One region of the Actinoplanes sp. NPDC051411 genome, then DNA from elsewhere that is predicted to be linked to it. Evidence: riboswitches for the same ligand, from Rfam matches in the RefSeq annotation. Region 1 holds a riboswitch; the other holds the start of a gene.
The links. A riboswitch is a leader RNA that binds a small molecule or an ion and turns the genes downstream of it on or off. The one in region 1 is predicted to bind cyclic di-AMP.
Positions count from the first base shown of each region.

Region 2: another riboswitch for cyclic di-AMP. It lies ahead of AB0M88_RS38650 (NlpC/P60 family protein); the one in region 1 lies ahead of AB0M88_RS24145 (transglycosylase family protein).

Region 1 is NZ_JBFBAD010000044.1:2,227-7,486, forward strand. Features, by position in the region: gene AB0M88_RS24130 (GNAT family N-acetyltransferase) at 1-330, opposite strand, end outside; gene AB0M88_RS24135 (TetR/AcrR family transcriptional regulator) at 530-1,174, shown strand; gene AB0M88_RS24140 (saccharopine dehydrogenase NADP-binding domain-containing protein) at 1,319-2,557, opposite strand; cyclic di-AMP (ydaO/yuaA leader) riboswitch at 2,785-2,925, shown strand; gene AB0M88_RS24145 (transglycosylase family protein) at 2,932-3,606, shown strand; gene AB0M88_RS24150 (nuclear transport factor 2 family protein) at 4,409-4,756, opposite strand; gene AB0M88_RS24155 (LysR family transcriptional regulator) at 4,848-5,260, shown strand, end outside.
Region 2 is NZ_JBFBAD010000100.1:6,673-11,932, reverse strand. Features, by position in the region: gene AB0M88_RS38655 (M1 family metallopeptidase) at 1-1,327, shown strand, start outside; gene AB0M88_RS38650 (NlpC/P60 family protein) at 1,402-2,400, opposite strand; cyclic di-AMP (ydaO/yuaA leader) riboswitch at 2,416-2,557, opposite strand; gene AB0M88_RS38645 (M56 family metallopeptidase) at 2,680-3,588, opposite strand; gene AB0M88_RS38640 (BlaI/MecI/CopY family transcriptional regulator) at 3,585-3,950, opposite strand; gene AB0M88_RS38635 (cytochrome ubiquinol oxidase subunit I) at 4,028-5,260, shown strand, end outside.

The sequences.
Region 1 (5,260 bases):
GCGCCGATGCGGCGCACCGACCAGATAGCCGAGCTCGGCCTCCTTGAGGCCGAGGTCGACGCCGAAGAGCAGGACCTCGCCGAGGGGCAGGTTGCCGTTGGTGGTGATCGCGAGCTGGATGCGCTGGCCGGTGGTGCGGCCCTGGTAGGCGCGTTTGAGATAGGCGATGCCGGCCTCGACGTCGAACGGTGACGGCATCGGCGTCCAGCGGGCGATGTCGGGGTCGTCGAGCATCACGACCAGGTCGTCGAGGTCGTCCGAACGCCACTCGCGCAGGACGATGCCGCCTCCCGTCAGAGTGAGCGGGTAGGGAAGGCGGCTCGCGGTCACCAGTGAATCGTGCCGGTAAAGGGGTGGTTCCGGCCAGTAGCGAGAGGGTTGTGAAGGTGTTGCGTGCGGGACAGTGGGGGCGTAGAGGCAGCAAGGCGGGCCGATCGAACAGACCAACGTGGACCGTCGAGAGGCTTGATCACCTGGGCTTTTCGGCGCTGCTTATGAGTAGTCGACGCGGAGGGCCTACGGTGGGGGCGTGGAAGAGCGGACGGCGGTTGCGCCGCGCCGAGGCGGTCCAGCGCGTCGCGGCGAGAACTACGGCGGCCGATCCCGGCAGGAACGCGCCAGCGACCGGCGGACGCGGATCGTGACGGCGGCGGTCCACCTGTTCGGCACCCGCGACTATGAGCAGGTCACGGTCGCCGACGTCTGCGCGGGGGCGAGGGTCTCCAAGCGCTACTTCTACGAGCACTTCACCGACCGGGAAGATCTGCTGCTGATCGTGCACCGCGAGCAGAACCACTGGCTGCTCGCCCAGGTCGCGGGCGCGGCCCCACGCCAGGCGGCGACGGCCGAGGAATTCCTGCGGCCGATGATGCGGACACTGATCGCCAAGCTGGTCGAAGATCCGGAACGGGCCCGGGTGATCTACGTCAACGCGCCGCGGATGGAGACCCGCCGCCGAGGCGTACTGCGGGAGGACGCCCAGCACTTCGCGCCGCTGGTCAACCGGTTCGTCGGGACGACGACCGACAAGCGGCGGCTGGAGCGCACGCTGCTGGCCCTGATCGCCGGGATCAGCGAGGTCATCATCGACTGGATCTCCCGCGGCATGGCCGAGGACCCGGACGAACTGGCCGAGCACCTGACGTGGATCGCCGGCCACCTGCTCGCCCGCTGACGTTTGACGCGCGCACTCGTCGGGCAGTCTCACGTTGATCAGGTACGCCTGTGTTCCGGACAAGGCCGGGAAAACGGGACTCCGGCCTTGTCCGGCGGGCGGGCACCCGCTCGGTCAGCCGGCGCTCGGTCAGCCGACGCTCGGTCAGCCGGCGCGGGTGGCGGTTATGGTCAGGCCGGCTCCGCGCAAGCGGTCGACCAGCGCATCGCCCATCGCGGTGGCCGGGGTCAGCACTCCGCCCTCGGACGGCGGCAGCGCGTCTCGGTCGAAGGCCAGCGCCAGCGCCGACTCGCCCAGCATGACCGCGGTCGCGGCGTAACCGGGATCGCCCTGGGCCCGGACCCGGGACCGGTAGCGCACGCCCGTCGTCGTGACGGTGAAGACGTCGACCGTGAAGTGGCCCGACGCGCGGGTGCGTTCGCTCGGGCCGGTGCCCGGATCGGGCAGGATCCGGTCGAGGATGGCCGGCGGCGTCACGGCCAGGCCGACCATGGCGGCGCCGAGGCCCAGCTTCAAAGCCCCGGCCAGCAGCGGCGAAAGCGGGGAAGTGCCGACGCTCATCGTCTCGCGGTAGCGGAACGCACGGCCGTACGACCAGCCCCGCAGGGCATTCGAGCGGCGCACGATCCGGGTGTTGAACGAGGCCATGAAGAACGGGGCGAGGCTGCCGCGCAGGGACGGATCGACCTCCGCGCCGGGCACGGTGAGCATGTCGGACTGGCGGCCCAGGTCGGGCTCCGCGGCGCGGTCGGGGCTCAGCGAATAGGGACTCGCCGCGATGCGGCGCCGCGCGCGGTCCTTCTTCAGCTCCTCCGCCTGGTTGCGGATGGTGCCGATGGTGCCACCGCTCATGCCGCCGCGGAGGCTGGTCACGACCAGGGTGGTGGTGGTCAGATCGCCCGCCTGGTCGGCCTTGACCTGCCGGTCGAGGACGTGGACGCCGATGTCGGAGGGAATCGAGTCGAAGCCGCAGGCGTGCACGATGCGGGCGCCGGTGCGGCGGGCCAGGTCGTGGTTGGCGTCGATGCTGTCGCGGACGAAGAGCACCTCACCGGTCAGGTCGGCGTAGTCGGTGCCCGCGGCGGCGCAGGCCGCGACGAGGGCGCGGCCATATTTCAGGTACGGCCCGACCGTCGTGACGACCACCCGGGTGGAGGCGGCGAGCCGGGCCAGAGCGGGTTCGTCGGAGGCGTCGGCGACCACGATCGGCCAGTCGACGCCCAACTCGGCCCGAATTCGAGTGAGCTTCGTCTCGGAGCGGCCGGCCAGCGCGAGACGAGCGCCGGCGGGGGCGTGCGCGGCCAGGTGGCGGGCGACGAGGGCGCCGGCGAAACCGGTCGCGCCGTAGACGACGACGTCGTACTCGCGTGTGGGCTGGGTCATGGTTGCCGATTCTGCATCAGACCAGGGGGCCACGGAGCGGATGGTTACCGACCAGTAATTTAATCGCGTCGCATATCGGTCATACTCGTCCTAAAGAAAGATCAAATAGGGCAATTACTGAGAACAACGTCACTAGACCTTGGCGATCGCCGAATCGGCCCGGCTAGGTTCGGTCGGTCCGCCAACGTGGACACCGTGGGCGGAACGCCGAGTCCTTGCCGCCGCCCGACGGAACTTAACCCAAGGCATGGAGCGGGGGACCCAAAAGTTCCTCGGCGCGCTGCTGCGCGCCTCGGGGTGAAGCCGCCATGCGCGGCCGGGCACCTCAGCCCGAACCCGACAGCTCACCTCGCAGGCGTGGAGGTTTCTCTGTCATGGCACAGATCCGTAAGCATGCCCGAATTGCCCTCGGCCTCACCGCCGCGGGCGTGGCGGGCACAGCCGCCCTGCTCGGCCCGGCCTCCGCGGCGCAGGCGTCCAGTGTGAACTGGGACGCGATCGCGCAGTGCGAGTCCGGTGGCAACTGGAGCATCAACACGGGCAACGGCTTCTACGGTGGCCTGCAGTTCACCAAGGGCACCTGGAAGGCGTACGGCGGCACGAAGTATGCCAGCACGGCCAACAAGGCGAGCCGGTCCGAGCAGATCGCGATCGCCGAGAAGGTTCTGCGCGGCCAGGGCATCGGTGCCTGGCCCGTGTGCGGCAGGAAGGGCGGCTCGACCAAGCACTACTCGGGCAGCAACACCAGCGGTTCGCACAGCAGCAAGTCGAGTCACAAGGCGACCCACAAGGCGAGCCACACCTCGAAGTCGGTGACCCACAAGTCGTCGAGGACCACCCACCACAAGGCGACCACCACCAGCCGGGTCGTGCGGTCGGCGTCGGTCAAGGCGACCGGCAAGACCTATGTGGTGCGTTCGGGCGACACCCTGTCGGCCATCGCGACGCGCTACCAGGTCAAGGGCGGCTGGCACGCCCTGGCCTCGCTCAACACCGGCATCATCAGCGACCCGAACCTGATCTTCCCCGGTCAGCGGATCGCGCTCTGAGCTGCCCGCTCTGAGCTGCCCGCTCTGAGCTGGCGACTTTGAGCTGGCCCGCCTTGAGCCAGCCCGGTGTGAGCCGGCCCACCTTGAGCCGGCCCGCTGTGAGCTAGAAAATTCCACCGCACCAACCCCCGGGTGCCCCATCCCCGGTGATCAGCCACTCCGGCCCCGTTCCGTGCGAAGCACGGTGAGCCATGGGTCAAGCCATGCCCCCGGGTGATCCCATGTCCACAGAGGCCACGGTGGCGAGTGCGCTGTGGTGGTGCCATTCCCCCCGATCGGCACCACCACAGCAGCACATCGTCGTGTCGCGCTAAGCGCCGACGCCGGCTCCCAGGCCAACGATCAAGCCTTCGCGAGATCGCCGGCCTGGGCGCCACGCCTTTCGCGACCGCGCTCGGCCAAACTCACCCTCGGCACAACCACGTTCAGCGCCACCGCGCACTGCCCAACCTCGCTCGGCCCGACCGCGCACTGCCCGACCCGCACTGCCCGACTCGCTCGGCCCAATCACGCCCGACCCAACCGCGCTCGGCACCACCGCGCAGTACCAACCGCGCTCGGCCCAACCGCGCTCGGCCCAACCGCGCTCGGCCCAACCGCGCTCGGCCCAGTCACGCTCAGCCCAACCGCGCTCAGCCCAATCACGCTCGGCCCAATCACGCCCGGCCCAATCACGCCCGGCCCAATCACGCCCGGCCCAATCACGCCCGGCACCACCGGCCCGGCACCACCGCGCATTACGCAACCAGGCTCGCCACAACCGCACGCTGCGCCACCACGCACTGGACGACTCGAGAAGCGATCAGCGCGACGCCGGTGTGACGAACTCGGGCTGATCGAGCACCCGCAGCCACGAGCCGTCGGGCTGGCGGCGCACCACCTGGGCGCGGGCGCCCGCGCCGTCGCGGGGTGGCGTCGAGGTCAGCGCCAGGTCGCCGCTGATCAGCGTGGGCAGCGGCTGCTCGGGCGTGAACTGCGGCATCTTGGGGAGCAGCTCGGCCCACAGCTTTTCGATCGCGGAGCGGCCGACGGTCTGGCGGCCGGGCGGATAGGCCATGACCGCGTCTTCTTCATAGAGCCGAGCCAGGCCCTCCGCATCTTTGGCGTTGGCCCGCTCGACGAACAGGCGGGTCAGGTCTTCGGGCGTCATTGCCTTCTCGTGTTCGCTCATGGCCCCACCCTGCCGGGGCGCGAGCCAGTAGTCCAACAGATGGTTGTTGTCGTAACTAGAATCCCCAGTTATGGAACTGCGCCAGCTCCAATACTTCGCCGCGGTCGCCGACGAGGCCAACTTCACCCGCGCCGCGGCCCGCGTGCACATCAGCCAGTCCGGCGTTAGTGCGCAGGTCAGGGCCCTGGAAAGGGAACTCGGGGCGGAGCTCTTCGACCGGTCCGGGCGCACCGCCCGCCTCACCGAGGCGGGACGCGAGGCTTTGCCGTACGCGAAGGCCGCGCTCGACGCCGTGGCCGGCCTCCGGCAGACCGTCGACCAGGTGCAGGGGCTGGTGCGCGGCCACCTGACGGTCGGCATGGTCATCGGCTGTGAGGTGAAGCCGCTGTTCGCCGCGCTGGCCGCGTTTCACCGCGAGCATCCGGCGATCGAACTGGAGCTCGCCGAGGACAATTCCGACCAGTTGGTGGCCGGTGTGCGGAC
Region 2 (5,260 bases), on a different contig from region 1:
ACCGGCTCTGCTCGCCCTCGCCGGCACCATGCTGGCGGCGCCGGCCACCCCGGCGCGAGCGGCCGCGACCGACTCCACCCGCACGCCGGCGACCCCGGCCTACACGGTCAACCTGACCAGCAACACCACCGGCGGCACCTGGACCGGCCACGAGAGCGTCACCTTCAGCAACGCCTCGGCGACCCCGCTCACCGAGGTCTACCTGCGGCTCTGGGACAACGCGCACGGCTCCTGCCCGTCCACCCCGGTCACCGTCACCAACGTGACCGGCGGCACCGCCTCGGCACTGACCGTCAATTGCACCGCCCTGAAGATCACGCTCCCGGCGGCAGTGCCGCAGGGCGGAACCGGCAGCATCGGCTTCGACCTGTCGATCGTCGTCACCGCGGGGGTCGACCGGTTCGGGCACGACGGCGGCTACTACTTCATCGGCAACGCGCTGCCGGTGCTCGCGATCCGCGACGCGGCCGGCTGGCACCTCGACCCGTACACGAACAACGGCGAGTCGTTCTACGCGCTGTCCAGCGACTACACGGTCACGCTGGACCACCCGAGCTCGATGGCGGTGCCCGCGACCGGGTCCTCGACCGACCGGGCCGGCACCAGCGGCCGCACGATCACCACCGCGGTCGGCAAGCAGGTGCGGGAGTTCGCCTGGGCGGCCGGGCCGTTCGTGAAGACCTCCGGGACCACGGCCGGCGGCGTCAAGGTCAACGTCTACCGGGTGAGCTCGGTCAGCGCCGGAAACGCGAGTTCGATGCTGAGCACGGCGACATCGGCGCTCGACGCCCACTCCGGGCGGTTCGGCGCCTATCCGTACGCCGAGGCCGACGTGGTCCTGGACAACGGGTTCTGGTTCGGCGGCATGGAATATCCGGGATTCGTGCTCGACGTGGTCAGTTCGACCGCGCTCGCCCACGAACTGGGCCACCAGTGGTTCTACGGCATCGTCGGGGACGACGAGTACACCACGCCGTGGCTGGACGAGGGCTTCACCGACTACGCCACCGACCTGTACTTCAACAAGACCGGCTCCGGCTGCGGGATCACGTGGCAGTCGAGCGCCGAGCGGCTGACCAACTCGATGGCCTACTGGGACGCCCACTCGAGCCGCTACAGCACCGTGGTCTACGGCTACGGCAAGTGCACGCTGCACGACCTGCGGCGCCTGATCGGCACGACCGCGATGACCAACCTGCTCAAGTCGTACGCCGCCGCGCACTGGTACGGCGTCTCGACGGTCGCCGACTTCAAGGCCGCCGCCCAGGCCGCGGCCGGCCCGACCGACCTGACCTCGTTCTGGTCGTCCCACCGGGTCGACGGATGAAAGACGGATAGCAGCATGAAGGGGGCCACCGACTGCGGTGGCCCCCTTCAGAACTGCTTCTGCCTCGACGAGGGTCAGCCCGGACGCCGGTAACCAGCGATCGGACCCACCTTGTCCATCACCGCCATCCGCACATGGTCACCCGTGTGCGGAGCATGCACCACTTCGCCACCACCGATATAGATGGCCACGTGGTGCAACGAACCGGGGAAGAAGAACACCAGATCGCCCGGTTGAAGGTCGCCCCGGCTCACCGACTTGCCCTCGTTCCACTGGTCTTTCGTGTAGTGGTCGAGAGTCACGCCGACGGTCGCCCACGCCTCTTTCGTCAGGCCGGAGCAGTCGTACGTGTTAGGGCCGTCAGACCCGAAGACGTACGGCTTGCCGATCAGCGAGCACGCCTTGCGCGCCGCCTTACCGCCCGCGTCATTGTTGTAGGTGACCGGGCAGGGCCCGATCCTCAAGGGTCCGTCGTCTCCACCGGTCGCCCCGTACGCCTTGATGCGCAGCTTCTGCAGCGCATCGATCTTCACATTGATGGCCTTCTTCTTCTGGGCCAGATCGGCATCGCGGGCGGCGATGGAATCGGTCAGAAGCTGAAGGTCCTGCTTGGATTTGGCGTACTGGTCGCGCAGCTTGGCAACGCCGGCGATCTGTGCCTGCTGGTGCCGCGCAAGCTGGTCGAGAAGACCCAGCTTGTCGGTCAGCTGGTTCGTCGACCCGCTCATCAACATGGCACTGATCGCGCTCGGCGAACCTTGCTTGTACGCGTCAGTGGCCAGGCCGCGAACCGAGGACAGGGCGACATCCACCCGGACCTGGAGCGGGGTGAGCTGGTTGGACAGTTTCTTCAGCTGAGCCTGGTTCTTGATCAACTTGCTGTGCACATCGTTGTAATCTTCGATGATCGGCTCGAGCTGATTCCACTGGGTGTCGATCTGTGCCTCGACACTGGACGGCGAGGGTGTCGCGAGTGCCGCGGTGGCCGGTGCGGTGACAACTACGCCGGCCGCGGCGACGAGGCAGAGCAGGCTGCGCAGCATTCCGGCGCGGCGCGCCCCGTTCCGTTTCACGTTACGTGCGTTGTCCTTTCTTCCCTCATGCCGCCGACCGGGTTAGCTGACGGGTTCGAGCGGGAAGCGCGCCCGGCCGCGAAAGTGCACGGCTTCACCCCAACTGCTCGGGTCCCCGGTTCGCCAGACAACAACGACGATTAGGCGGTGGTCCGTCAGATCGGCCGGATGGACGATGGGGGGCTGCCGAACCGGGGACCACCGTACTCCCGATCATTGCCTTAACTGAAGCCGACGCGGCTGGGAAACTGCCTGCATACCACCGGTTACGCAGAGTGCCTAGAACGGCCACTGCTCCAGCGCGCGGTCGAGCCAGGGCACGACCAGGATGACGGTGGGTAGCACCAGCAGGGACACCGCCCCTAGTCCCGCGACAAGGCTCAGGCCGGGCGACTCGGGGCGCGGCGCGGCCAGCCGGTCCAGCCTCCTGCGACGCGCGTCACCCCACGCGTCCGGCTCGGCGTCCTCCGTGAGCGGGACCGCGTCGGTCAGCCTTTCCAGCGCGGCCGAGAGGGGCCCGGGCCCGGCGACGCGCCGCGCGGCATCGTCGGCCACCATCTCCAACAGCAGGTGTACGGCGTCCAGAGGCACCCGGCTCCGCAACACCCCGGGCACCGCGCGATAGAAGGCGGTGAACGACTCCATCACCACGTCGTGGCGGTGCCGCAGATGGGTCTGCTCGTGCGCGAGGACCGCGTCGACCTGCGCCCGGTCGAGCACCCGCAGCACCCCGTCGCTGAGCACGACCCGTGGCTCGCGCCCGGGCACGCAGTAGGCCAGCGGGAGCGCGCCCTCGAGCACCCGCAGGTGATCCGGTCCGATCTCGTGGCGCCGCTCGGCCCGGTCGAGAAGGTCGACCAGCAGCCGGTGGCGCTCCCGCCGGGCCCGCGACCGCCGGGTGACCCCCCAGAGCGAGATCAGCAGCCGGGCGACGATGAGCGCGGCGACGGCCAGGGCGACGAGGAGGGCGCCGGCCACGACCGGCTTGCGGGAGCCGTACGCCCGGGTGAGCTCCTCCGGCACGGCGAGCACCACGCCGAGCGCGCTCAGCACGGCGGCCAGGGTGATCGCCTGCCAGAGCAGTACGGCGGCGCGCGGCGCCCGGTCGGGCCAGCGTGACCGGGCGAGCGGGCCGGGCACGAGCAGCGACAGGGTCAGCCCGAGCGCGCCGAGCAGTAGCGCGGTCACCGGTTCTGGCTCTTCGCCGCCTCGATCGCGGCGGCCAGCGCCTCCGGGGGCAACCGGCCGACGAAGTACGCCAGGGCCGCGTCCTGATCGCCGCTCGTCGTCAGGGCGTCGAGCATGACCGCGGCGGTCATCTCCTCGCGGGACTGCGCCGGGGCGTACAGATAGGCGCGATCCGCCTTCTGGCGGGTGACCACGTCCTTCTTGGCCAGGCGGTCGAGCACGGTCATCACGGTCGTGTACGCCAGGTCGCGGTCTCTGCTCAGCCGCTCGTGCACCTGCCGCACGGTCATGGGTCCGGTCGCCGCCCACAACTGCGCCATGACCTCGCGTTCCAGGTCGCCTAGACCGTTCCTCTGGGCCATGTGACCGAGTCTACTGCACGGCGTCGTACTACACGTCGTAGTATCTACTACGGAATGTCGTAGAGGGGGCTCATCGCATGGACGTACTCGACCTGACGCGACTGCAGTTCGCGGTGGTGACGATCTACCACTACTTCTTCGTGCCGATGTCGATCAGCCTGGCCGCGGTCGCCGCCGGCCTCGAGATCACCTGGCTGCGCACCCGGCGCGACCTGTGGAAGAACCTGACCAGATTCGTCGGCAAACTGCTCATCGTCACGTTCGCGGTCGGCGTCGTCACCGGCCTCGTGCAGGAATTCCAGTTCGGCATGGGGTGGAGCGCGTTCGCCAGGTTCTACGGCGACGTGTTCGGCCCGACCCTGGCCATCGAGGGCATGCTCGCGTTCTTCCTCGAGGCCACGTTCCTCGCGCTCTGGTACTTCGGGTGGGACCGGCTGCCCCGCCTCGCCCACGCCGCGACCATCGTGATCGTCTCGCTCGGCACGGTGCTCAGCGCGTTCATCATCCTGGCCGGCAACAGCTTCATGCAGAACCCGGTCGCGTACTCGCTCGACCCGGTGACCGGCCGGGCCCACCTGACCTCGTTCCGCGAACTCCTGCTCAACAAGGTCAACCTGGCCGCCTTCCCGCACACCCTCAGCGGCGCGGCGATGATCGGCGGGGCGCTGCTGCTGGCGATCGCGGTCTGGCGCCGCGCGGCCGACCCCGGCTTCCGGCCCCTGTCCCGGCTCGGCGCCTGGCTGATGCTGGCCGGCGGGGCGGCGACCGCGCTGACCGGCGACCACCTCGGCAAGGTCATCACGCAGGTGCAGCCGATGAAGATGGCCGCCGCCGAGGCGCTCTACACGACCACGTCCGGCGCGCCCTTCTCGCTGGTGACGACCGGGAAGCCGCTGCCGTCCTTCGCGCTCGACATCCCCGGCCTGCTGTCGATCCTGGCCAAGGGCTCACCCGGCGCGACCGTGCAGGGCATCGACGAACTCCAGGCCCAGTACGCCGCCCAGTACGGCCCCGGCAACTACGTCCCGATGATCCCGGTCGCGTTCTGGTCGTTCCGGCTGATGATCGGCGTGGGCATGCTGGCCGCGCTCGTCGCCGCGTACTTCCTGTGGCGGACCCGCCGGGAGCGGGAGGCTCCCGGCTGGCTCCTGCGCTGGTTGCCGTTGATCCCGATCCTGCCGGCGGCCGGCAACACGATCGGCTGGATCTTCACCGAGACCGCGCGGCAGCCCTGGATCGCCTTCGGGATCTCCAAGGTCGCGGACGGCATCTCCCCGGGCCTGACCAGCTCCGAGGTGCTCGCGTCGCTG